Linked DNA regions of Ketobacter sp. MCCC 1A13808. The protein of the gene in region 1 interacts with the protein of each later gene in a pairwise test. Links are inferred from orthologs where the notes say so. Each region holds a gene or a part of one and is shown in the gene's direction. Other genes may lie near its edges.

What was found.
Region 2: the proteins of FT643_RS09990 (region 1) and def interact in binary tests that used the Escherichia coli proteins (3 or more experiments, as listed by UniProt). The link is inferred for Ketobacter sp. MCCC 1A13808 from one-to-one orthologs.

The regions. Positions count from the first base shown.
Region 1 is NZ_VRKW01000004.1:88,781-97,854, reverse strand. The notes cover bases 275-3,090. They hold FT643_RS09990 (aspartate-semialdehyde dehydrogenase), read left to right. Parts: upstream 275-1,079; coding sequence 1,080-2,102; downstream 2,103-3,090. Other genes in these bases: FT643_RS09985 (FimV/HubP family polar landmark protein), read left to right, coding at 2,338-3,090; leuB (3-isopropylmalate dehydrogenase), read left to right, coding at 275-1,060. In the rest of the region: more of leuB, read left to right, coding at 1-274; more of FT643_RS09985, read left to right, coding at 3,091-5,439; tRNA pseudouridine(38-40) synthase TruA, read left to right, coding at 5,548-6,336; FT643_RS09975 (phosphoribosylanthranilate isomerase), read left to right, coding at 6,428-7,084; trpB (tryptophan synthase subunit beta), read left to right, coding at 7,071-8,285; trpA (tryptophan synthase subunit alpha), read left to right, coding at 8,308-9,074.
Region 2 is NZ_VRKW01000014.1:47,348-64,850, reverse strand. The notes cover bases 7,505-10,277. They hold def (peptide deformylase), read left to right. Parts: upstream 7,505-8,521; coding sequence 8,522-9,034; downstream 9,035-10,277. Other genes in these bases: rsmB (16S rRNA (cytosine(967)-C(5))-methyltransferase RsmB), read left to right, coding at 10,045-10,277; fmt (methionyl-tRNA formyltransferase), read left to right, coding at 9,101-10,048; FT643_RS19300 (LysM peptidoglycan-binding domain-containing protein), read right to left, coding at 7,505-8,268. In the rest of the region: FT643_RS19330 (Sua5/YciO/YrdC/YwlC family protein), read right to left, coding at 9-581; purE (5-(carboxyamino)imidazole ribonucleotide mutase), read right to left, coding at 592-1,101; DNA-processing protein DprA, read right to left, coding at 1,186-2,316; FT643_RS19315 (putative bifunctional diguanylate cyclase/phosphodiesterase), read right to left, coding at 2,393-4,636; FT643_RS19310 (retropepsin-like aspartic protease), read right to left, coding at 4,760-6,007; FT643_RS19305 (mechanosensitive ion channel family protein), read left to right, coding at 6,129-6,959; more of FT643_RS19300, read right to left, coding at 7,225-7,504; more of rsmB, read left to right, coding at 10,278-11,379; Trk system potassium transporter TrkA, read left to right, coding at 11,435-12,811; FT643_RS19275 (TrkH family potassium uptake protein), read left to right, coding at 12,870-14,321; FT643_RS19270 (sensor domain-containing diguanylate cyclase), read left to right, coding at 14,483-15,472; FT643_RS19265 (SDR family oxidoreductase), read right to left, coding at 15,485-16,279; FT643_RS19260 (GntR family transcriptional regulator), read right to left, coding at 16,310-16,984; FT643_RS19255 (acyl-CoA dehydrogenase family protein), read right to left, coding at 16,984-17,121; FT643_RS19250 (alpha/beta fold hydrolase), read left to right, coding at 17,286-17,503. UniProt on the Escherichia coli protein: Removes the formyl group from the N-terminal Met of newly synthesized proteins. Requires at least a dipeptide for an efficient rate of reaction. N-terminal L-methionine is a prerequisite for activity but the enzyme has broad specificity at other positions.

The DNA.
Region 1 (9,074 bases):
CGGCGATGGTATCGGTCCCGAAATTATGGAACAGGCCGTTGCCGTGCTCAATTACCTGAACCAAGCAGATAACCTCGGGCTGGAGCTGGAACAGGCCCTGGTGGGTGGTGCTGCGATTGATGCTACCGGTGGACCGCTTCCGACGGAAACCCTTGCGATGGCCAAGGCAGCGGATGCAATTCTGTTCGGTGCCATAGGCGGTCCGCAATGGGAGTCGCTGGATATGGCTATCCGGCCGGAAAAAGGCCTGTTGGGCTTACGCTCCAATCTGGAATTGTTCGGTAATCTAAGGCCCGCAATACTTTATCCCCAGTTAGTCGAAGCCTCCAGCCTAAAGCCTGATCTGGTATCTGGCCTGGATATTGTGATAGTGCGTGAACTCACCGGTGGGATTTACTTTGGTCAACCTCGCGGAATCCGTACGTTGGAGAATGGCGAACGGCAGGGTTTCAACACCTACGTCTATTCCGAGTCGGAAATAAAACGCATAGGGCGGCTCGCATTTGAGACCGCCATGAAACGCAACAAAAAACTGTGCAGTGTTGATAAGGCCAATGTGCTTGAAGTGACCGAGCTTTGGCGTGAGGTCATTACCGATCTCGGCAAAGAGTATCCTGAGGTGGAGCTAAGTCACATGTATGTGGATAACGCAGCCATGCAGCTAATCAGGGCACCAAAACAGTTTGATGTTATCGTTACCGGCAATATGTTCGGCGATATACTGTCCGACGCGGCGGCCATGTTGACCGGATCCATCGGTATGCTGCCCTCAGCATCCCTGGACCAAAACAGCAAGGGCATGTACGAGCCCTGTCACGGTTCTGCGCCGGATATTGCCGGAAAAGGCTTGGCTAACCCCTTAGCAACGTTGTTATCCGCTGCTATGATGCTGCGCTACTCACTTAATTTGGACGCTGCTGCAGTTCGTATAGAACAGGCAGTAAATACGGTGCTTGAGCAAGGTTACCGGACCGCCGATATTGCAACCGGGACGGACCAGAAGGTGAGCACAGCAGAAATGGGGGCCGCAGTACTCAACGCTCTCAACGCACAAAATTGATTTTAAGAGTAAGTAAACCATGACTAAAACTTATGATGTAGCTGTCGTTGGCGCCACCGGTGCTGTCGGCGAGACAATGATCCGGGTTCTTGAAGAACGAAATTTTCCGGTGGGTACTTTATATGCGCTGGCCAGCGAGCGCTCGGAAGGGAAAGTCGTTCAGTTCAAAGGCAAGAATGTGCGGGTGCAAAACCTGGCGAACTTTGATTTCTCCAAAGTACAAATTGGCTTGTTCTCTGCGGGTGGTTCCATCTCTGCAGAGTTTGCGCCGAAAGCGGCGGCGGCCGGGTGTGTTGTTATCGACAATACCTCACACTATCGCTATGAAGACGATATTCCGTTGGTCGTACCGGAAGTGAATCCGGAGAAAATTGCGCAATACAAAACCCGCGGCATTATTGCCAACCCAAATTGCTCGACCATCCAGATGATGGTTGCGCTGAAGCCGATATACGATGCAGTCGGCATTGAACGCATTAATGTGGCAACCTATCAGGCGGTTTCCGGTACCGGAAAAGAAGCCATCGAGGAACTGGCGGTCCAGACACGTAATCTGTTGAACGGACAAGCCGCAACGGCGAGCGTGTATCCAAAGCAAATAGCGTTCAACGCGTTGCCGCAAATCGATGTGTTTCAGGAAAACGGTTACACCAAAGAAGAAATGAAAATGGTGTGGGAGACGAAAAAAATTCTGGGGGATGACGCCATCCAGGTCAACCCGACTTGCGTTCGTATTCCGGTGTTCTATGGTCATTCAGAGGCCGTGCATATTGAAACCCGCGATAAGATTTCGGCGGCGGCGGTGCGTGAACTGTTAGAAAAGGCACCCGGCGTGCAGGTGATGGATGCGCTCGAAGCGGGCGGCTATCCTACAGCGGTAACGGAAGCGACTGATAATGATGAAACTTTTGTCGGCCGCATACGGGAAGATATTTCTCATCCCAGAGGCATCGATATGTGGGTTGTAGCGGACAATGTTCGCAAAGGTGCTGCAACAAATAGTGTTCAGATTGCCGAAAAGTTGATAAAAGACTACATATAATTGATACTTACCTCCATCTTGTCAGGTTGGTTCTAGTTTAATCAGCTAACTCCGTCACGATTATTCGAGAATTTGCCTGACAACCATAAATTGAAAGCTATCCTTATTAGGGGGTAGCTTCTGATTTTGCAGGGCTCTCCTAAGCTTGTTATAAAGTAAGCTGTGAAACAAATTTCATAAAATCAATAGGATGGCTATGCTGTCCAGTGGTCGAATTGAGCAAAGGATTAGATGAATGGTTCGTAAACTTGCCGCTGCAATGCTTGGTGTCGGTGTCTTTATTCCCGGATTGGCAAACGCACTGGGTTTGGGTGAAATCAAACTCAATTCTGCTCTGAGTGAACCCCTGGATGCAGAAATCGAATTAGTGCAGGTTCGGGAGCTCACCTCGACAGAAATTTTACCTACGCTGGCCAACGAAAACGATTTTGCCAATTCTCACATTGAGCGTTATCACTTTCTCACGGATCTGAAGTTCAAAGTGGTCGTGAACGAAAAGGGCAAATCGGTCATCCGGATCAGTTCCAGCAAACCGGTTAAAGAACCTTTCCTGAATTTTCTAGTAGAAGTGAACTGGCCTGCAGGCCGCTTGTTGAGAGAATACACGCTCCTGCTGGACCCGCCTGTTTATAGCTCTCAAACAGCGGCGCCGGTCACGCAGCCAACCCGCGCAGCGACCGCCACTAAATCAGTACCAAGTTACGAAGCGGCAGACCAACAGCAAACCTACAGCAGCGGCACCTACGCGCAAAATTCTTCCGGCGGTTCCCCCCAGGTAGAAACCCACACCATTGGCAGCAATGACAGTTTGTGGGCAATTGCCACTGATATGAAGCCATCGGATAAAGTCAATATTCAGCAAACCATGATGGCGATCCAGCGAATCAACCCGGACGCCTTCATCGACAACAACATTAACCTGCTTAAGAAAGGCCAGGTGTTGCGTGCCCCCACGGAAGAGGAGGCGATGTCGCTCACAAGCCGGGAAGCCATTGCTATGGCTGGAGAGCAAAACCGTTTGTGGCGCGAAAAGCTGGCCAACCGAGGTATTACAACAGAGGCAGATACCCGGCAAGTCGATCTGAGTGGACGCAGTGTGACCCGGGAGCAGGAGCCTGCCCCCTCCGATGAATCTGCGCGACTAAAACTGGTTTCAGGTGCTGATGGCGGTGCCGGGTCAGGGCAAAGCGGAAGCGGAACAGCCGAAAATGGCAACCTGCGTAACGATCTTGCCGTGGCTGAAGAAAATATTGATAAGTTCAAGCTGGAAAAAGAAGAACTTCAGCTGCGCGTGAATGATTTGGAAGATCAGCTGGACACTTCAGAAAAGGTACTCACGCTCAAAGACGAACAAATTGCTGCGCTGCAAGCCAAGCTGCGGGAGCTTGAGCAACAGCAAGCGGCAGAAGCGGCAGAAGCCGATGCTGACACCGGTGTCGAAACACCCCCTATGGTCGTCGACGACGCCATGGAACCGGTACCAGAAGAAATTATTGAAGAAGAGGTAGTGACCGAAGAGGAAGTTGATTACAACTACCAGGACGAAGTCGTTGCCGACGCGGATACCTCTGAAGAAGAGCAGGATTCCGCTACAGCGGAACCCGAAGTTGAACCCGAGTCCGAAGAGATTTCGGCCGTGGGCGTAATAATGGAGGAGCCTGCTGAGCAGCAACCCCAACCGATTCCTGAACCGGTTGCGGAAAACCCGGGTATTTTGCAACAACTAATGCAAAACCCGCTTTATCTGGCTGCCGGTGGTGGCGCCATCGTACTGTTAATTTTGCTCGGTTTGATTGCACTGCGTAAAAAGCAGGGTGATGACGAGTTGGAAGAGGACATGGTCGAAGACTTCCAGCTGCCGGACTCGCAAGACGACGCCATGTTGCAGTTGGATTCAGTGGATCTGGATTCGGATGATGATTTTGAAGAGGCAGTGGAGGCCAGCGCCGATGAAGAAACGGTGGCTCAAACCAGCGATGTAATCGGCGAAGCTGATATTTATATTGCCTATGGTCGATTCCCGCAGGCCATCGAAATGCTGGAGAATGCTGCGGTTAAAGAGCCTAACAGATCGGATATCCGGCTTAAGCTATGTGAAGTTTGCGCTGAAGCGAACGAGCCTGACACCTTTATGACGCACTACGCTGCGATCCAATCGCTCGGAGATGCTTCTGACCTGGCAAAAGCGAACGAATTAAAAGCGAAAATTAATCTGGATGATGGCGCGCCCATTGCGGAAGAAACCGATTCGTTTGAATCGTTCGATTCCGATTTATCCGGTTCCGACTTTGAAGCTTCGGACTTTGAAACTTCCGACTTTGAAACTTCAGAGTTTGATCGTCCGGTTTCTGATGTGCAGGACGACGATGACACCGTTATTCTGTCGGCGCCGGACCTGGCAGAGTCTTCAGCTCCTGATGCGCCGGATTCTTTCGATTTTGATATCAGTGAATCTGACGCGCCAAACGATGTAACCGCAGAGTCCGAAACCGATCTTGACTTTGATTTGGATGAGCTTAGAGACGCCGATTCAGCGCTTGACTCTGATGCCGCATCCACCACTACCGACGAAGTTGCTGGTCTCGATTTCGATCTGAATCTTGAATTAGAGGACGAGGCTAATTCAGCATCGGAGTTGCCTGTAGCCGACGCGACGGACGACACCACAATGGATTTCGATACCGATTTCTCATTGGATGATGTGCCGGACTCCGGCAGTAATGAGGAAACTCCTCCGTTGGATAGCAGCCTGGAGTTTGACGGTTCTGGTAGCCTGGACGAGGTGCCGGACGCAACGGCTCCCGAAACGCCGCTAGCGGGTGATGACTCTGCAATGGATTTCGATCTGGATTTTGACAGTTCGGAATCTGCACCCGAAGTACCCACGGTTGAGCCTGATTCGCTGTTGGATTCCTTTGAAGCACCCGCAGACGCAGATGACGACGAGCCTCTGATCGACTCGCAATCGGCTGCGCAGCTTGCAGACGAATTGGATTTGGATCTCGACGGAGACTTTTTGTCCACCAGCTCAACTGATAGTGTGGTGACCGAGTCTGATGACTTTGGGGCAGATGATTTTGTCGATGAGCTGCCGGCGTCTTCTGATACATCGGGCCTGGAATTGCCGCCTGCGGCCAATGACATGGCTGACTCCGGAGACGACCTGGATTTCCTGTCCGACGAAGACGAAGCTTCTACCAAGCTCGATCTGGCCCGTGCCTATATTGATATGGGTGATAGAGAGGGTGCAAAGGATATTCTTGACGAGGTGATGATTGAAGGTAATGACAGTCAGAAGCAAGAGGCGAAGGACCTTCTCATTCGCCTGGAGTCTTGATCCTAAACATCAGAAAACGTAACATCCGCAAAAGAGGGCCCAACCGGCCCTCTTTTTTTATTCCACCGATTATGTACAGCCTGTTCAGGATTATGTGAGAAATAAGACATGAGAGTGGCCATGGGTGTGGAGTACGATGGCAGTCACTTTCATGGCTGGCAGCGTCAGAAGCACCAAACAGAAACAGTCCAGGAGAAACTGGAAACGGCGCTGAGTAAAGTGGCCAATCATCCGGTCAGGGTAATTTGTGCCGGCCGAACTGATACCGGAGTCCATGGCGTCGGTCAGGTGGTTCATTTTGATACCGAGGCTGTTCGAAGTGATAAAGGCTGGGTATTCGGCTGTAATACTCAGCTGCCCGATAGTGTCTCCGTGCGTTGGGCAAAGCCGGTTTCTAATGAATTCCATGCGCGCTTCTCTGCACAGGCCAGAAGCTATCGCTACGTCATTTTTAACGATCCCCTGCGACCGGCGCTGGGCATCAACCATCTGACCTGGCAATATTTGCCTCTGGATGCCGAGAGAATGCACCACACCGCGCAGATCCTGGTCGGCAAACACGACTTCAGCTCTTTCCAGGCGCAAGGCTGTCAGGCGAAATCCCCGGTCCGTACGGTGCATCATCTGAATATTCGGACCAAAGGTTCATTAGTCATTATGGACATCAAAGCGAATGCGTTTTTGCAGCATATGGTGAGGAACGTTGCCGGGGTGTTGATGGCCGTTGGTAGTGGTAAGCAACCGGTGAGTTGGGTTGAGGAAGTATTAAATCATCGCAACCGTACGTTGGGTGGCGTCACTGCGTCTCCAGCGGGGCTTTATTTTATGAACGTGGATTATCCTGCAGAACACCAAATCCCGCTTCATCGTGTGGATATCCCCTCTATGCCCCTTTAAATCGGCTGAGATAGGCAGTTGTTTCCTGTTGGCAAGATGCCGAAACCCGACAGGAATCTGGTAAACTGCGGGCCCATTGCCCTGGAGTTTGATTGTGCGCACCCGAGTTAAAATTTGTGGAATTACTAATCTGGACGATGCTCTGGCCGCCGCGCAGGCGGGTGCCGACGCCATTGGCCTGGTTTTCTACCCGCAAAGCCCCCGCAATGTCTCTATTGAGCAGGCTCGCCAGATTGTCACTGCGCTGCCTGCTTTCACCAGCTCAGTGGGTCTGTTCGTCAACGCAGAGCCGTCATTCATAAGCAGCGTCTTGCAGCAGGTACCGCTGGATTTACTGCAGTTTCATGGCGATGAGCCGGAGCCCGAATGCAGCGGATATGGGCGTCCTTATATCAAGGCCATTCGCATGCAGGAAGGGGTGGATCTGGTCCACCTTTGCCAGACTTTCGGCAGCAGTCGTGGTATTCTTTTGGACACTTTTGTGGCAGGTAAGGCCGGTGGTACTGGCCAGGTTTTTGACTGGTCACGAGTCCCTCCGCAACTTCCGAAGCCGATTATCCTGGCCGGAGGTTTAGACCCCTCAAATATTGCCAAGGCAGTGACTAACGTGCGGCCTTGGGCAGTAGATGTTAGTGGCGGGGTAGAACTGGTTGTCGGGCAGGGTAAAGAGCAAATTATCAAGAAAGGTAAAAAAGATGCGGAACGGATCCGCAGCTTTATTGAAGGAGTAAACAGTGTCTCAAACTGAGCGTGATATTCTTAATACGCCGGATGCGGAAGGCAAATTCGGCCCCTATGGCGGCCGCTTCGTATCTGAAACTTTAATGTACGCCCTGGATGAACTGGAACAGATCTATAACAAGCTGTCCAAAGATCCAGATTTTCAGGCTGCGTTTGATAAAGATCTGGCTCATTATGTGGGCCGACCTTCGCCTTTATATCATGCCGAGCGATGGTCGCAACGGGTGGGTGGAGCGCAAATCTATCTCAAACGTGAAGACTTGAATCACACCGGTGCCCATAAAGTGAATAACACCATTGGCCAAGCGCTTCTGGCCAAGTACACGGGCAAACGACGGGTTATTGCTGAAACCGGCGCAGGTCAACACGGGGTAGCAACTGCGACAGTTGCAGCACGTTTAGGGCTGGAGTGTGAAGTATTCATGGGCGCTGAAGATATTCAGCGTCAATCACTTAACGTATACCGCATGAAGCTGCTGGGTGCGAAGGTGACCGCCGTTACTTCGGGAACCAAAACCCTGAAGGACGCCATGAACGAAGCCATGCGTGATTGGGTTACCAATGTAGACGACACCTTTTATATTATCGGTACGGTAGCAGGTCCCCACCCCTATCCGCAGCTGGTTCGAGATTTTCAATGCGTGATTGGCCGTGAAGCCAGAGTTCAATGCCAGGCCCAGGCTGGGAAATTGCCCGACGCGCTGGTCGCTTGTGTGGGCGGTGGTTCTAATGCCATCGGTTTGTTTCACCCTTTTCTGGCGGATGAGAGTGTGCAAATGTACGGCGTCGAAGCAGGCGGGCTGGGTTTGGCCAGCGGTGATCACGCCGCTCCCTTATGTGCCGGTCGCCCGGGGGTATTGCATGGCAACCGGACTTATCTGATGGAAGACGACGCGGGTCAGATTTTGCCGACGCACTCCGTTTCTGCCGGTTTGGATTATCCTGGTGTGGGCCCTGAACATGCCTGGTTAAAAGATTGCGGTCGGGTCAAATATGTAGCCATTAATGACGACGAAGCGCTGGCCGCGTTCCGCAGTCTGACCCGGATTGAGGGGATTATGCCTGCCTTGGAATCCAGCCATGCCGTAGCCTATGCCGAAAAGCTGGCGGCAACAATGTCAACCGATGAGATTGTCATAGTGAACCTGTCAGGACGAGGCGATAAAGACATTCTTACAGTCGCAGAACTCGACGGGATTACCTTGTGAAGGTAGCTAAGAGGAGAGATTCATGAGCCGTATCAAGGCTTGCCTTCAGAATTTGAAGCAACAGAATAAAAAAGCACTGATTCCGTTTATTACCGCCGGTGATCCTAATTTGAAAGCCACTGTTCCGCTGATGCTTCAATTAGTGGAGAGCGGCGCAGATATAATTGAGCTGGGCGTTCCGTTTTCTGATCCGATGGCCGATGGCCCCGTGATCCAGTTAGCGGATGAGCGGGCGTTAGAGCAGGGCACAACAATCACGCATGTGCTGGAAATGGTAGCCGAGTTCCGAGCCAGCAACCAGACCACGCCCGTTGTGCTGATGGGGTATCTCAACCCGATTGAAGTCACAGGTTACGAAACCTTCGCGGAGGCAGCAGCAGCAGCAGGTGTGGACGGTCTTATTACCGTGGATCTGCCTGTGGAAGCCGCTGCCGGTCCGGTGGAGATCTTCGACAAAGCCGGAATTGAAAGTATATTTCTGATTGCCCCGACGACCAGTGACAAACGTATTGCCAAGATCGCCGCGATGGGGCGGGGCTACTTATATTACGTTTCCTTGAAAGGGGTAACCGGTGCCGGAAACCTGGATGTGGACGCGGTTAATCAGAAACTGGAAACAATTCGTAAAATAACCGATTTGCCCATTGCGGTCGGCTTTGGTATCAAGGATGCAGAAACGGCTAGATCAATCGGTCGCAATGCAGACGGAGTCGTTGTGGGGAGTGCTTTGGTAAACCTGATTGCCAATAACCAAAACGATGCTCAAACCATGCTGACGCAAGTGGGCGG
Region 2 (17,503 bases), on another replicon or contig:
GCCCTGGTTCAAGCTGCCCTTATAATACGGCCGCTTTGTAAATCTTTGATTTCACTCGGCTTTGATCTGCGTTGAGTGGCTCCCGGTACAATATAGTCTGCACCGATTCCGGTCTGCCGCCGAGCCCGTAAAAGTGAGTATTCACTTTTGGCCGGTGGCCTGCCACTTTGATTCGCGCTACTGGAAACGATCGGACCTCCCCAGGCTTGACATAAGGACTGCACTAGCGGGTGAGCACTTACTCTCACTGCCACTGATGAGAAGGAACCCTTGATCCAGGCGGGGATCAGCTGCTCCGGGTCCGGGATCAGCCAGGTCACCGGGCCGGGCCAGTCGGCATCCAGACGGTGTCGCTGATCGGCACTAAGCGATCGGAGTAAAGGCTCGATCTGCTGACAATTTGCTGCCACCAGAATCAAGCCTTTTTCCACCGGGCGCTGCTTTAGTGTCAGCAAGCGTTGTACCGCTATGGGGTTGAACGGATCGCATCCGTAACCGAACACCGACTCGGTGGGGTAAGCGATCACTTCCCCCTGAGCCAATGCATTAACCGCTCCTAGCCGATGACGCAAAGCCAACATGAGTGATTACTCAGTCTTTCTGAGCCAGGCGCGCCTGCAGTGCTGCGTCTTTTTCCTGTACTGCGCGGGCGTTTGCCGCACGATCGTCTTTCAGACGCTGTGCCAAATCCGCGTCCGCCAGTGACATCATCTGCCCGGCCAGATAGGCGGCATTTTTCGCACCGGCCTTGCCGATCGCCACCGTCGCAACCGGTATGCCGCCAGGCATTTGTACGGTAGACAACAAGGAATCCAGGCCGTTCATTGAAGCATTAATGGGGATACCGATCACCGGCTTAACCGTGGCTGCGGCAACCGCACCCGCCAAGTGAGCAGCCATGCCGGCAGCACAAATAAACACGCTACAACCGCGCTTATCGGCGTCTTTAACGTAATCATGGGTGATTTGAGGAGTTCGGTGAGCGGACGTCACCTTCACTTCGAACCCGATTTTGAGCTTGGTTAATGTATCAAGGGCTGGTTCGACTTGGGGAAGGTCGGAATCCGATCCCATCAGGATGGCTACAAAGGGCTTAGACATAATGGAACCTCACTATAAATGCCGCTACGGTTATGGTATGGAAATGAGGCGGCGAAGTTACCGCAGCTGGCGTCCGGTTGCAAGTCAGATGCGGCTATAACCGCCTTGTTCCTGCGCCACTACCCCCTCCAGCTCCAACATAATCAGGGTAGAATTGACATCCGCTACCGACATCCCGGTGAGACCGACAAGTTGGTCCACATTGGCAGCATCGAATTGCAGTGCGGCCAACAAGCGGCCTTCTGGTGAACTTTTATCGAACTTATGAGCCATTTCGTCTGCTTGCAGAGGAAAAAGACTCTGTTGATGAACATAACCTAATAATGGCATCAGCTCTTCTACGATCTGGTCTGCGGTTTCCACCAGCTTGGCACCGTTGCGGATCAGCGCATGGCAGCCTTTTACCAGCGGATCGTGTATTGAACCCGGAATCGCAAACACTTCCCGTCCCTGATCGACCGCCTCATTAGCCGTAATCAATGAACCGCTTTTGAGCGCCGCCTCCACCACCAGCACACCCAGACTGAGCCCGCTGATAATACGGTTTCGACGGGGGAAGAACTCAGGGCGCGGTTGCACGCCGATGGGAAATTCGGACACCAGCGCCCCCTGAGCGGGTATACCCTCGCCCAATACCCTGTTGCGCGCAGGGTAAAGAGTGTCGAGCCCATGGGCTAAAACCGCAATGGTCTGACCACCACTTTTGAGGGCGCCGGTGTGCGCTGCAGCGTCGATGCCCAACGCCAGCCCACTGGTGGTGATAAAACCATGGGCGGAAAAACACTCCGCAAAATCCTCTGCCAATTTGCGCCCTTTGCGACTGCAATGGCGACTGCCGACAATCGCAATCTGCGGCATTGTCAGGCTCGCCACGTCGCCGCGGACAAACAGCACCGGCGGGGCACCGGCGATTTCACGCAACAAAGGCGGGTAATCGTCACTGGCCCAGGTCAGAATATGATGCTGGTTGCTGGCGTCCTGCCAGTCCAGGTCTGCACTGACTCCAGCACCGAGACGCCGCTCCGTGCCCGCCTGAAAACCGGTAATTTGGGCGCACTGGGCCTGTTTGAAACCCATCAACCGTAATTGGTCCGGTGTTTGTGAGAAAAACGTCAGCATGCTGCCAAAACGTTCAGTAATAAGACGGAAATGGCTGGAGCCGATGCCTTTAATGCGCCATAGCGCAAGCCAATAAGGTAGCTCTTCTAGAAACATGGTGATCCTTCACGCAAATCAAGTCCCGAATGATGCTATACAGACAGTATCAACTTAAAAAATTCACAGAAAATTCTTAATTCAGACGGGCGTCGTACCAGGCATCAAAGTCAGCAACGGGAACCGGTCGACAAATATGGTAGCCTTGCGCCTGTTCGCATTGCAGATTACGCAGCACCATCAGGGTCGGCTCATCTTCCACCCCTTCAGCCACCACATTCAAACCGAAGCTGTGGGCCAGCCCGATGGTGGAACGAACGATTACCGCATCGGCATCATCTGACAACATATCTTTCACGAATGAACGATCAATTTTCAGTGTTTGGATCGGCAATCGCTTCAGGTAACTCATGGACGAATATCCGGTACCGAAATCATCAATGGCCAGATGAATACCCAACTTATGAAATTCCTCCACCACTTGCATGGCGCGATGTGGGTCGGTAATCAATGCGCTTTCGGTAATTTCAATTTCAAGTAAGCGATGGGGTACGTCGAATTCTTCAAGCAGGCTTTTTACTTGCGATGGGCAATGGATGTCTATCAGATTTCGCGCTGACAGGTTCACCGCAATCGCAATCTCCTTGCCCTGGTCCATCCAGCTACGAATTTGTTTCATGGCCGAAGTCAGCACCCACAAACTCAGTGGATGTATAATTTCCGTCATTTCTGCCAACGGAATAAAATCCGCCGGCGGCACCATGCCGTGCAGCGGATGATCCCATCGTAACAGTGCTTCGCAGCCGTTACAGGCGCCGGTTTTAATATCGATACGGGGTTGGTAATAAAGTTGCAGCTGGTTTTCACGAATGGCCGTACCCAGATCAGCCAGCATGGTTAACCGGCGGGTGCTGTGAGAATCCAGTTCGTTACTGTAAAAACTGCAGGTTTCACCGTGGGTCTTGGCGTGATACATCGCCACATCTGCGCAACGCAGCAAAGCATGGCTGGAATCCCCGTGCTCCGGATACAGAGCAACGCCAATGCTCGCACCCATTTCAAGAAACATGCCCTCGACTTCCATCGGCATCTTCAGCTCTTTGTTGACCGTGCTGACCAACGCCATTATCGATTGCTGATCGACGATGCCGTATTGGATCACGGCGAACTCGTCACCACCCAGACGATATAACTGGGATTTGGTATTGCTTTTCTGCAACGCCGTCAGCAATCTGCGCGCCACCTTCTGCAAAATAAAATCGCCAATCCGATGCCCCAGGGTATCGTTGACGTCTTTAAACCGATTCAGATCCAGCAATAGTACAGCGACGTTTTGTCCGGACCGCTTTGCATCGATCAACAGACTGGCGCCGTTCTCATGCAAAGAATCGCGATTCGGTAATTCGGTTAAGGCATCGTGACTGGTTCGAAAAGCCAACTGTTTTTGCGATTCGACCAACGCGGCTTCTGCCTGCTTGCGGTCGCTGACATCCCGAATCGTACCCAATACGCATTTCATATCCCCGAGCTGCAAAAAGTTTAAACCCACTTCGGCATGAAACGAGGTTCCATCCATGCGATGAAAATTCCATTCAAATTGCTGCCGGGTGCCGTTCAGTGCGGCTTTGATTCTGGTTTCAATCTGGTGCTCGGAATGTCGCCCATCCGGCTGCGACAGTGGCGACAACTTTGACAGTGACGAGTCCATCAGTTGTTCACGGGAGGAGCCGAACATCGTCAACATCGAAGGGTTGCACTCGCAAATTTCAAAATCGCGGATCACCATCACAGCATCCAGCGTGCCTTCAAACAAGGTGCGAAAACGCAATTCCCGGTCACGATAGGAATTCAGCATCATCAGCTGCGAGATCATATCGGCTATCGAGGCAGCAAATATTTTCTCTTCATCACTCCAGTCGCGATGGCGCACCTGCTGCTCAAAACACAAGACGCCTTGGGTATGCCCTTCCGACCGCAATGTGGCGTCCAACATAGATTGAATGTCCAGCGGTCGCAGGTAAGCATCGCTGAACTCATTGGTACGGGAATCCGTTTGCGCCTGGTTCGCGTCAATTACACGCTCCGCTGCCAACGCGCTAAAATAACGGGGGTATTCACTTGAGGCCAACACCACACCTTGCTCAATTGCATTACCGTCACCCTGAAACAGACACAGGCAAACTAACTCGGTTTGGCTGCTATTCAACTGCCAAACACTAACGCGCTCTACATCCATCACACCGGCACAAGTACGGGCAATATGACTTAAGGCACTGTTCAGGTTCGCTTTCCAAATTAGCTCCGACTTTGAAAGAGCTATATAGGTGTCCACCAAAGGGTTGGACGCAGCAATGACCGGTGATGTGAATGTATTCGACATATACTCTGAGGCAAATCAACTATGCAAATCTCAGTATAGACGATGATATGAATTTACACGCCGCTGTTACAGATACTGTTAACTGTTAACGAACTGTAACCGCCGTTCCTATTCCGGGCCGGGCTAACGCCCGTTTACCCGGCTTTCGGCCAGGTACAGCCGTGCCATATTCTGATCAATCGAGAAGGCATACCGACCCAGAAAGTTCATACCCAGCAAACCATCCACTTCATCGTTACTCAGGTTTACTTCGATAATATTAACGTCGTGTTGCACCTGATCTTCAATCTGCATGGAATCAATTGTGAACAGCGATGCCGCCACTTGACCGTTGGCGGTATGCACCTGTAAACGTTGCCCCGTATCGATGAGATTAGTGCCCCCCTGCAAGCGGGCGATGGCGGAAGGCGTCAACGCAGTAATACTGGCGCCGGTATCAATCATAAGCTCAAGCTCCACCCGACCATCAAAAACGACTTTCACCACAAAGTGGTCGGCGTTGCGATACAAGGGTATACCACTGCGGCTACGATCGCGGTTGGCAATGGCTTGTTCCAGTTGCAAAATTCTGGCGTCCACCTGTGCCTGATGCGCTTCGCTATACGGGAGCAACTGCACCTGATACAGGGCCTCATTTAATTCTCCGGACTGCGCTAACGCATCCGCCATCATTAAACCAAACGGTGGATAGTCCGGCTGTTTTTCTAATGCAAAACGCAGCAGCTCTATCAACGACTGATTTTGATTTAAAGTGTCCGGTGTTTCTGACTGCGCCTCTTGAAACGCATTCAGCAACAATGTGTCAATGCGCTGCCTGCATGCTTGCCGACGCTGTTCACCCAGCGCCGAATCATAAGCGATAAAAAGCTCCGTTATCGCGGCCAAACGGTCGCCGCGAACCAGTGCAGAATCCACGGCAAGATCCTGATATAGGGTATTGTCTCCGTTCATCTGCAACAATGCCTCGATCCAGGCATCCAGATCTTTCCATTGCTGTTTCTGCATCAGATGCAAAAGATGCTGCTGTAACAATGGTTCGGCCCAAACCATTTCAGAAGCGTCCGCCGGAAGCGAATCCAAAAAGCCGATAACCGCTTCAATCCGGTTGCCAGTCAATAACCTCTGAAATCGATTTTGCTCTATTCCGTGGCGCAGCCTATTGGATTGATTGCTTGCGGATACCGCGCCATTCTCCACAGCTTGATCACCGCTATATGAGGAGCCGACATTGGATCCGGCTGCGTACGGTTGCAAGCCCGGAAAGGTCCACGCAGCCCACCAACCTGACGCAAAAACCAACAAAAGAATAAGCCCTCGCTTGACCCAGCGGTGCCAATTCGATGCAGATTGATTTTGTTGCGTTGGTTCCATTACCGATATCCTATACTTGGGTCGCGACCCTAATTGCAATCCCTGCATAATCATGGCATCTAAGTATGGCACAGCCTAAAGCCTGGGCACGACTAACGACAATAAAATAAAGAGGCACGCGATGGATCTGGACAGAATAGACCTTAACTCACTCATAGATAAAGCAACCGAAATGGTCATGCTGTACGCGCCGAAAGTACTGTTGGCGTTGATTACCCTTATCGTCGGCTTATGGATTATCGGCGCAATAAGCAAAGCAATAGAATACGTTCTGGAGAAACGGGATTTTGATATATCCCTGCGTAAATGGCTTTCCAGCATTCTGTCTCTGCTACTCAAATTCTGCTTACTCATTTCCGTTGTGTCCATGATCGGCGTGCAAACCACGTCCTTTATTGCCATGCTGGGTGCCGCCGGTCTGGCCGTTGGGTTAGCATTGCAGGGCAGCCTGTCGAATTTTGCAGGCGGGGTTTTAATACTGATATTTAAACCTTATAAGGTCGGTGATTATATCAAAGCCAATGGCGAAGAAGGCACGGTAGAGGCAGTGGATGTGTTCTACACCTTCCTGATTACACAGGATCATAAACACGTTGTATTGCCGAACGGACCGCTAGCAAACGGCAATCTGGTGAACTACACACGGGATGAAACACGCCGCATCGATCTGGCGGTGGGAGTGAGCTACAACACCGAATTCGATGACGCCGAAAAGGCGCTGATTGATATGATGAAGCAAGACGAGAGGGTATTGGCCGATCCACCGCCCTTTGTGGGCGTAACCGATTACGGTGACAGCTCTATTAATCTCACAGTACGGGCCTGGTGCAAGACAGAGCATTACTGGCCATTACGCTTCGCAATTAATAAACAAATTAAACCGGCATTGGATGCAGCAAACATTTCCATTCCGTTCCCGCAGCGCGATGTACATATGATTCCGGCCAATTAGGACCGGAATCACGTTCGTTAAAAATGCAATACCAAACCCAGGGTATAGGCGATGCAGGTTGAGCGGCAAATTTAATTCCCCGATACCGTCTGCCACCATCTCACTTAAGATGCAGGCGCCGCTTTCCCGGCCCTGGCCCGTTAGGGTATCAACCTAAGTCAAATTACCGCAGGGCTTGCAAAGTGTGTTGTCTGGAGGCATAAAAAAATCCCCCGACAAAGCGGGGGATTTTTTGCAGTTGGTAACAAACCAGAGCGGACGCTACTCAGTCGGGACGTTTGACCGTATCACCCACTTTCAGCGGTGCCTCGGCACGCAGAATCAGACCGTAGCTGACTTTATCGAAGGTCCGGAATACCATCAGAATACCGCGGCGTTCGTCGGGCAACTTAACCAGCTCCTGAGTAATGCGGTCTTTCACCACCTCGCCTTTATTCATAACCGCCAGCACATCACCCACTAACGCGCCGTCACGCTCACCGTAATTCATCACCACCACATCGTATTGGCTGACATTCCGTACGCCACTGAACACACTCAGAATATTGGCATCCACCTCCCCGTTTGGGGCTTTGGGATAGAACACGGAATCCACTTTACGCTCTTCGGTGGGAATCAGGCGATCACCGGGGCGAATATCCTCTTTGGAGTTGGTAATTTTGAACCGCGCCACTTCGTCTTCGTGTTTTTCGTAGCGCGCCATACCCATATCCAACGCCGCAAAACCCAGCACTTCCTTGGTTTTCGGATCCTGATAGGCTTGCCCTTTGCGATAGATGCCATACACCTGGTGCGCTTCTGACCAGTCACCCCGTGCGTACATATAATCATGCAGCCCCATCACAATATGCTGCTCGTCACCCGCCAGAATATAAGGGGACGCCATGATTTCTTCTTCGGTCATTACCCGGTTGTCTTTGAGGAAACTTTGGATATGTTCTAGGGGAATAGCCGGAATAACCGATGCCAGGGGTTCACTCCGCACTTGAGGGGTCAACTTAATGGAGTCACCCTTTTTGAACACCATCGGACCCCGTTCAACTTGCAGAACCGGTTGGCCGTCGATGTAAACCAGCTTAATCAGATCGCCAGGATAGATCAGGTGGGGATTATCAATCTGCGGATTAACCTGCCACAATTCTGGCCACAACCAGGGATCACTAAGGAACGCATTTGATATGTCCCAAAGGGTATCTCCCTGCTTCACCGGGTAGACATCGGGATGCCCCGGTTTCAATTCCACTGCCGAGGCTTGCATGGCGACACCGAGCAAACAGCCACCGACCAGCCTGAGAAATGATTTCATCATTGTGAGAATCCCTTTATCATTATCAAAGCCTGCTATCAGGCGCATTTTCACATACGGGAACTGGCAAACATCGGCGCGCCGATTTTGACCTACATTTTACTATAGACGCTTTAATCGCTTTTACAGTGCCGTGTTTTGCGACGTTTGCCTTTCAGTGTAGACAACATTGGAATAAACAGACAAAGCAAATCCTGTATGATCATAATCTTAGCAACATAATCTACAGTTATACTAGAAAAGTGGCATTCTCAAGATGGCAATACTGGATATTCTCGAATTTCCTGACCCTCGTCTGCGTACAAAGGCCAAACCGGTCACAAAAGTTGATGAAAAAATACGCAAACTGACCGACGATATGTTGCAGACGATGTACCAAGCGCCCGGCATCGGCCTGGCGGCGACACAGGTTAATGTGCACCAACGCATAGTGGTAATCGATGTCAGTGAAGAAAAAGACTCCCCCCTGATTCTGATCAATCCGGAATTTGAAATCCTGGAAGGCGAACAGGATTACGATGAAGGCTGTCTGTCCGTGCCTGGTCACTACGAAACCGTCACACGCGCGGAAAAGATTCTGCTAAAGGCCCTTGATCGCGACGGGAACCCCTATGAAATGGAGTGTGACGGCCTGCTCTCGACCTGCATCCAACACGAACTTGATCACTTGGATGGCAAACTGTTTGTTGACCACATATCCAAACTAAAACGCGAGCGAATCCGGAAAAAGCTGGTAAAAGAGCAGAAAGAGCGGGTAAGAGTACGCTAACGTGCGTCACTCTGCCAACTTACCCTTATTCATCCAACGCCTCTGCGCAGCACAGGAACCCGACCAGTGACATCCCCGTTAAAAATAATATTTGCCGGCACCCCGGACTTTGCCGCCAGCTCGCTACAGGCGATTCTGGACTCACCGCATCAGGTCATTGCCTGTTATACCCAACCCGACCGACCCGCCGGCCGTGGACGCAAACTGACCCCGAGCCCGGTCAAAGCCCTGGCCCGGCAACAGGGTATTCCGGTGTACCAACCATTGAATTTCAAACCAGAGCAAACCCTGCAGCAACTGGATGACTTAAAAGCCGATCTGATGGTCGTGGTGGCTTACGGCTTACTGCTGCCGAAAGCGGTGCTGGAAACCCCGCGCCTGGGTTGCATCAACGTGCATGCCTCGCTGCTGCCGCGCTGGCGGGGTGCTGCCCCGATTCAGCGGGCCATCGCCGCCGGTGACGTCGAATCCGGTGTCACCATAATGCAGATGGATGTGGGGCTCGATACCGGTGACATGCTGCTTAAAGTGAACACTCACATACAACCGGAGGACACTGGTGGCAGCCTGCACGACCGTCTGGCTGGCCTGGGTGCGAAAGCGTTGGTGCACTGTCTCGATCTCGTGGCAACCGGTCAGCTATCACCTGAACCGCAGCCTCATGACCTGGCGAACTACGCTCACAAACTCAGTAAGGATGATGCCAGGTTGGATTGGCGGTTATCTGCGACAGAACTGCATAACCGTATCCGGGCTTTTAATCCCTGGCCCGTCGCCCATACCGAGCTGGAGGGTGAGCGGGTGCGCGTTTGGCAATCCGCACTGATTGCAGGCACCACCACGTCCGCCGCCGGCACCTTAGTGAACGTGTGCAAAGAAGGCATCGATGTGGCGACGGGAGAAGGCGTATTGCGCTTGCAGGAACTCCAGTTCAGCGGCGGTAAACGCCTGACCGTGGAGGCCTTGTTGAATTCGAAAGGGGATTGGCTGGTGGCGGGGAAACAATTGCATTGAGTAACGCGGCAACCGACCTTAATACCCGCGCCCTGGCGGCTCAGATCCTGGTGCAGGTGCTGCCGCTGAATCGCCAGAACCTGCATCCCCGCTCGCTATCGGATCTGCTGCCGGCGGTAGCGGAGAAAGACAAGGATCAAGGGCTGTTGCAGGAACTGTGTTTCGGCGTGTGCCGCTGGTATACGCGACTGGATAAAGTCGCCACACCGTTTATCCGTCAGCCGTTCAAATCCCGGGATGCGGATTTGCATGCCTTACTATTACTCGGCCTGTATCAGATGCTCTATCTGCGGGTGCCGGATCACGCTGCCATCTCGGAAACCGTGGAAGCCTGCCGTCAACTTAATAAACCCTGGGCCGTGAAAGTCCTCAATGGCATGCTGCGCCAGGCACAACGCAACAAAAGCAACCTGGAAAACACATTGCCGGATAACCTGGCCATTAGCACTGCGCACCCGAAATGGCTGGTGGATGCACTTACGTCCGCCTGGCCGGCACAGGCGGAAAAGATTCTGCAGGCCAACAACGAACCCGGCCCCATGTGCCTGCGGGTGAATCGATTGCACGGCAGCCGCGACGCTTATCTGGCTCGCCTGAATGAAAAACAGATTAAAGCCCGGGCCGGCGAATTCGCCGACAGTGCCGTGTATCTGCAACAACCGGTGGATGTACTGGAACTGCCGGGATTCAGCGAGGGCCATGTTTCGGTGCAGGATGAAGCGGCTCAGTTAAGCGCACTGCTGTTAGCACCGCAACCCGGCGACCGGATACTGGACGCCTGCGCGGCACCGGGCGGAAAAACCGGACATATACTGGAGCTGCAACCGGCGTTGTCGGAACTGGTGGCACTGGATGTGGACAACACACGCCTGCAACGGGTTCAGGAAAATCTGACCCGGCTGCAATTGCGGGCCACCCTGGTGCATTCTGATCTGCAACAATACAACGCCGGGGCGGGCCTTTTTGACCGCATTCTGCTGGATGCACCCTGCTCAGCCACCGGGGTTATCCGCCGTCATCCGGATATTAAGTGGCTACGCAAACGCGCCGACATTCGGCAATTGGCTGAGACTCAATTACGCTTATTAAACGTTGCCTTTAACTTATTAAAGCCGGGTGGCAGTTTGTTGTACGCCACTTGCTCGGCTTTACCCCAGGAAAACAACCGCGTGGTGCAACTGTTTCTGGCGCATGAACCGCTCGCTCACGAAATCAAAATTGACGCCGATTGGGGTCAGGATGCCGGTATCGGACGCCAGTTGTTTGCCAACGAAAAAGCACACGACGGATTTTATTACGCGCATTTGATGCGCGAAGCACAAGGACACTGAACCACGAACGCCTATCATGATAGGATTGGGCACCACGTGAACGAGACGGGCGAATATGAAAATCATAATTCTCGGTGCTGGCCAGGTCGGTGGCACACTCGCTGCTAACCTGGCGAGTGAACATAACGATATTACCGTTGTTGATACGGATTCCGAGCGCCTGCACGAATTGCAGGACCGATACGATATTCGCACCATCACCGGCAAAGCGTCCTTTCCCTATGTGCTGCGCCAGGCCGGGGCCGACGACGCCGACATGCTGATTGCGGTCACCAACAGCGATGAAGTCAACATGGTCGCCTGCCAGGTGGCCTATTCACTGCACCGAACGCCCACCAAAATCGCCCGCGTGCGTTCCGCCAGTTATCTTTCCAAAGCCAGCGGCTTGTTCGGAAATGAAGCGTTTCCCATCGACGTCATTATTTCTCCTGAGCAAGTGGTGACGAACCACATTACCCGATTAATTGAGCACCCCGGCGCACTGCAGGTACTGGATTTTGCCGAAGGAAAGCTGCAACTGGTGGCGGTGAAAGCCTACTTCAACGGCCCACTGGTGGGACGTGAACTGCGCTACCTTCGTCAGCATATGCCCTCGGTGGATACTCGGGTTGCAGCGATTTTCCGCCGCGACCGGCCCATTATTCCAGAAGGCACCACGGTAATAGAAGCCGACGATGAAGTGTTCTTTATTGCCGCCAAAAATCACATCCGGGCGGTGATGAGTGAACTACGCGGGCTGGAACACAACTACAAAAAAATCATAATCGCAGGCGGCGGCAATATCGGTGAGCGCCTGTGCGATGCGCTGGAAGGGCGCTATCAGGTTAAAATCATTGAACGCAGCATCGAACGTTGCACCTTTCTGGCTGAAAAGCTCAACAAAACCATTGTCATTCGTGGGAATGCCTCGGACCAGGATTTGTTACTCGAAGAAAGCGTGGAAGACACGGACATCTTTATTGCCGTTACCAATGACGACGAAGCCAACATAATGTCATCGATGCTCGCCAAACGGTTAGGGGCACGTAAGGTGATGACGCTGATCAACAACCCGGCCTATGTGGATCTGGTGCAGGGCGGTGACATTGATATCGCTATTTCGCCACAGCAAGCCACCATCGGCAGTTTGTTGACTCATGTGCGACGAGGGGATGTGGCCAGCGTACACTCCCTGCGCAGGGGTGCGGCGGAAGCCATTGAAGCCATCGCCCACGGTGACGAAAAATCTTCCAAAGTCGTAGGCAAAGCCATCGGCGATATTGATCTGCCGGAAGGCACCACCATCGGCGCTATTATCCGTAACGATCAGGTGCTCATCGCTCACGATGATATTGTGGTGGAGTCCGATGATCACGTCGTGCTGTTCCTGGTGGATAAACGCCGGATTCAAGATGTGGAACGGCTTTTCCAGGTGGGAATTACCTTTTTTTGATGAGCAGGTATCACGATCTGCAAAATAATTGTTTTAATCGGGAATTGAGAATCTAACCATGCATCCAGCCGTGATTCTTCGCATATTGGGCATGCTGCTAATGGTCTATAGCAGCACCATGTTGATACCGGCGATGGTGGCGTTGCTGTATAACGACGGCGGAGAAAAACAATTCCTGTCAGCGTTTATCATTACTTTGGTGTCCGGCCTGCTGTGCTGGTTACCGGTGCAGAACCAGAAACAGGAATTGCGGGTACGCGATGGTTTTGTAATCGTGGTGTTGTTCTGGACGGTATTGGGTTGCTTCGGCGCTATCCCCTTGATGTTGGGAGAGCACCCCGGTATGAGTCCGACGGATGCCGTGTTTGAATCCATTTCCGGCTTAACCACCACCGGGGCAACCGTGGTGGCCAATATCGATGCATTGCCAAAATCGGTTTTATTTTATCGCCAGCAACTGCAATGGTTCGGCGGTATGGGAATAATCGTTCTTGCGGTAGCCATTCTGCCCATGCTGGGCGTCGGGGGCATGCAGTTATATCGCGCCGAAGCACCCGGCCCGATAAAAGACAACAAACTCACGCCCCGCATCACCGAAACCGCAAAAGCCCTCTGGTACATTTACGTTTCTCTCACCATCGCCTGCGGCTTGGCGTACTGGCTCTGTGGTATGAGTGCATTTGATGCCATTGCCCACAGTTTTTCTACCGTAGCGATTGGCGGCTTTTCAACCCACAACGCCAGCATCGGTTATTACGACAGTGCCGCGCTTGAAATGATCACCGTGGTGTTTATGTTACTGGCCGGTGTCAATTTCGGGTTGCATTTCCTGGCCTGGCGACGGCGAAGACTTGACACCTATCTGACCGACCCTGAATTACGTTTTTATATTACGGTGCTGTTATTGATCAGCGCGCTGGTGTTTATCGGCTTACTGATCACCAGTGAATTCAGTCAGTTCTGGGTTTCATTGCGTCATGCACTATTTCAAACCGTGTCCATTGCAACCACCACGGGTTATGGCATCGCCGACTTCTCCACTTGGCATCCGATGCTGGCAACTGCACTGTTAATGGGCAGCTTTATCGGTGCCTGCGCCGGTTCCACCGGTGGCGGCATTAAAGCCATTCGCGTGTTTTTGATGTTCAAACAAGGCTTACGGGAAATGCGCCGATTGATTCACCCGAACGCGGTGATGGTGATTAAATTATCCAACAAAGCCGTCCCCGATCGGGTGATTGAAGCGGTATGGGGTTTCTTCGGCATCTATCTCATTAGTTTCTGCGTGTTGTTTTTATCTATGCTCGCTACCGGTCTGGACTTTGTGACCGGGTTTTCAGCGGTGGCAGCGTGTATGAACAATTTAGGGCCGGGCCTGGGTGAAGTTGCTCTGCATTACGGCAACATCAGCGACACCGCCAAGTGGATTTTGTGTTTCGCCATGCTATTGGGCCGGCTGGAAATATTCACGTTATTGGTGCTCTTCACCCCCATGTTTTGGCGTCACTAAGCAACCGCTCGTTTGGTTTTTCCCAACGCGGGCCCGTTTATTACCCTATAGAATTAACGGCTTTCTGTAATTTTTTCACATTTTATCCCGCCAGTAAGCAAATCGCAGAAATCGCTGTCTATACTGAAAGTACATTCAACTACCCATAAGTATCATCGGCTATGTTCAATCGTGACGAGTGGATTCTTGAACAACAGAATCCGATGATTTCCAAAAAGAAATGGCAAACCACCGTTGATCTCATCGCTAAACTTTATGAAGCCCCGGCGGCCTACATAATTCAGCACACTTCGCGTGGCCTGCAAATTGTCATCAGCAGCAGCTCTCCCATTAATCCCTACCCGGCGGGAAAAGAATTTGCACACAGTGAATCTCTGTTCAGTCAGGCAGTCGTCAACAGCTGCGAACAACTCTATGTGAACCACGCTACCAACTCCAAGTTGTGGAAACAAAATCCAGTGGTGCAGGATCACAATGTGAACTCTTATCTGGGGGTTCCCATTTACTGGCCTGATGGTTCGTGTTTTGGTGCAATTTGCGTGGTGGATTTTGCGGTCACCCATTACAACAAAGCATTTCAGGAATTGATCTGGCAATTCCGGGATATTGTCGAAGCCGACTTAATGCTGAACAATCAGTTTCTACAATTACTGGAACTGTCCACCAAAGATGAGTTGAGCCGATTACTGAACCGGCGTGGTTTTTTTATTCAGGCTGAAAAACACATCCGCTTAGCGCAACGGCTGAATCAAAATGTCGGTGTCCTGTATATGGATCTGGATAACCTGAAAGCCATCAATGATCAGCATGGCCACCGCATTGGTGACAAAGCGATCTGCGCACTGTCCACTGCTGTGCGTAATGTCCTGCGTGAAAGTGATGTAGCGGGGCGTATCGGAGGCGATGAGTTTGTGGTGGTGATGCTGGCACAGGATCAACAGGCGTTGATAAAACTCACCGAGCGTATTCGTACCGAGCTTAGCAGTTTGTGTGTCGGTGAGCTGGAAAATATCGAGCTTAGTGCCAGCATCGGCAGCCGCCTATATGGTGCAACGGAGCTTATCAACATTGATAAGATGGTATCGGAAGTGGACGAGATTATGTATCGGGAAAAGAATCTTCATCACGCCGCCCAATCCGATGCCGGTTGAATTCAAGACCGCTTACTGCACCACCTCCGGTGACTTGACCGAAGTACCGCCGTCCAGACAGATTACACTGCCGGTAATATAAGCGGACGCGGGCGATGACAGAAAAACAGCTAACCCTTCCATATCCTGCGGCTGCCCCATTCGTTTCAGCGGTACTGCCTCGTTCTGCGCTTGCACCGATGCCTCATCCTTCATCGCAAATTTGGTCATACGGCTGGGGAATACACCCGGCGCAATGGCATTTACGGTGATGCAGCGGGCGGCCAGTTCTCCGGCCAGAATTTTGGTTAAGTGATTAAGCGCTGCTTTGCTCGGCCCATAGGCATAGGCGAGCATACTGGCTGTAACTTGTCCGGCCACCGAGGTGATATTAATCACACGGGCAGGATCCGCTTCGTTGCCGGCCGCTTCCAGCATCGGTAATAATTTTTGCGTCATCACAAAGGCGGATTTCACATTCAGGTTCTGGATTTTGTCCCAGGCTTCCGCCGGGTATTCTTCCAGCTTCGCACCCCAGGTCACACCGGCGTTGTTGACTAAAACGTGCAGCTTCGGCTCCCGTTCCTGCAATTGAGCCACCAAATCCAGGCAACCCTGTTCCGTAGACAAATCCGCCGCAATCCCGATGCATTCACCGAACTCAGACAAGGCTTCGGCGGTTTTCGCACAAGCATCCGCTTTACGCGATGCCACATACACTTTGGCACCGTGTTTTACCAAACCCTCTGCAATCATATAGCCGATGCCGCTGGTGCCACCGGTGACCAACGCCACTTTACCTTTGATTGAAAAAATTGATTCGCTCATTGAAAAATGCTCCCTTCCTTTCGGGTCAGATTAACTATTCGGTTTGTAATGAGTTTTCAGAATCTCCGCGGCATGCAACACATGCTCCTGCATCATAAAATCCGCGCGCTCCGCCTGCTGATTCTTCATCGCCATATAAATTGCCAGGTGATGGTCCTGTGCCCGCTGAAAAGCACGCATGGAATACCATTTGAAAGACCCGTTAAACACGATCGGGATATTGCGCGACGACCTGGCAAAGCGGATCAGTAAGTCATTTTGAGTTTCCAGTAAAATCGCCAGATGAAAGGATTTATTCATTTCCCGCCATTGCACCAGATCCGCTGCCGCCACATCACCTTTTGCCAGCATCGACTCGCCATCGCTCAACGCCGTTTTAAGGGTGGTATCCAGCGCCGCAGACATTCCCCGTTCTGCAATCAGCCGACATCCCAGGCCTTCAAGAACCGATCGTACACGAAAGGCGCTGAGAATATCCTCCAGGGAAAACTCCCGCACGCTGTACCCGCAATTAGGTTCGTAATCCAACAATCCATCCCGCGCCAGGACCCGCAATGCTTCCCGTATCGGTGTGCGCGATACCCGCATACGTTCGGCTAAGGCTGTTTCCTGTAGCCGGCTGTTGGGCGCGAATTCGCCTTGCAGCAATTGTTCGCGCAGGGTTTCAGTCACATTCAGGCCACGGGTAGATTTACTGCCCTGCATTATCGCCACAGCTCGCGGGGGAATATCTCATCTTTCTCCCACTGCTGATAATGGGGTTCGACCTCTTTGGCGGGAAACTTACGGAAATTGTCCCGAAACAGTTCCCGTTCCTGCGGATTGAGTGTGTTGTCTGACATAGTGATTCCCTCTGAGAAGAGAGTGGATTGTATACAATCTGGCGGCGGGTTTCATCCACGGATGAATGCACTGAACGCAACCACACATGCAATATCGTCGTTTGAGGCAGAGCGGATAAGACTGAACAATGGAGCCCTCTGCCAACCGCAACAGGACAGCGCCCATGCTTTCCCGATTTAGCTCCCGACTGATCGACAATATCCCCGCACATATAAACGCTAAATGGCGACTCAAATCATTGCGTAAACAACTACACGAGGGCTATCACCTATCAGAGTTCGACCATCATTATTTGCGTTACCGCACTGCCGGACGAGGTCAATTCCATCTGGTGTTTGCCGCCGATCCACCGGTGACCCTGGAGTGCTATGATTCTTTAAT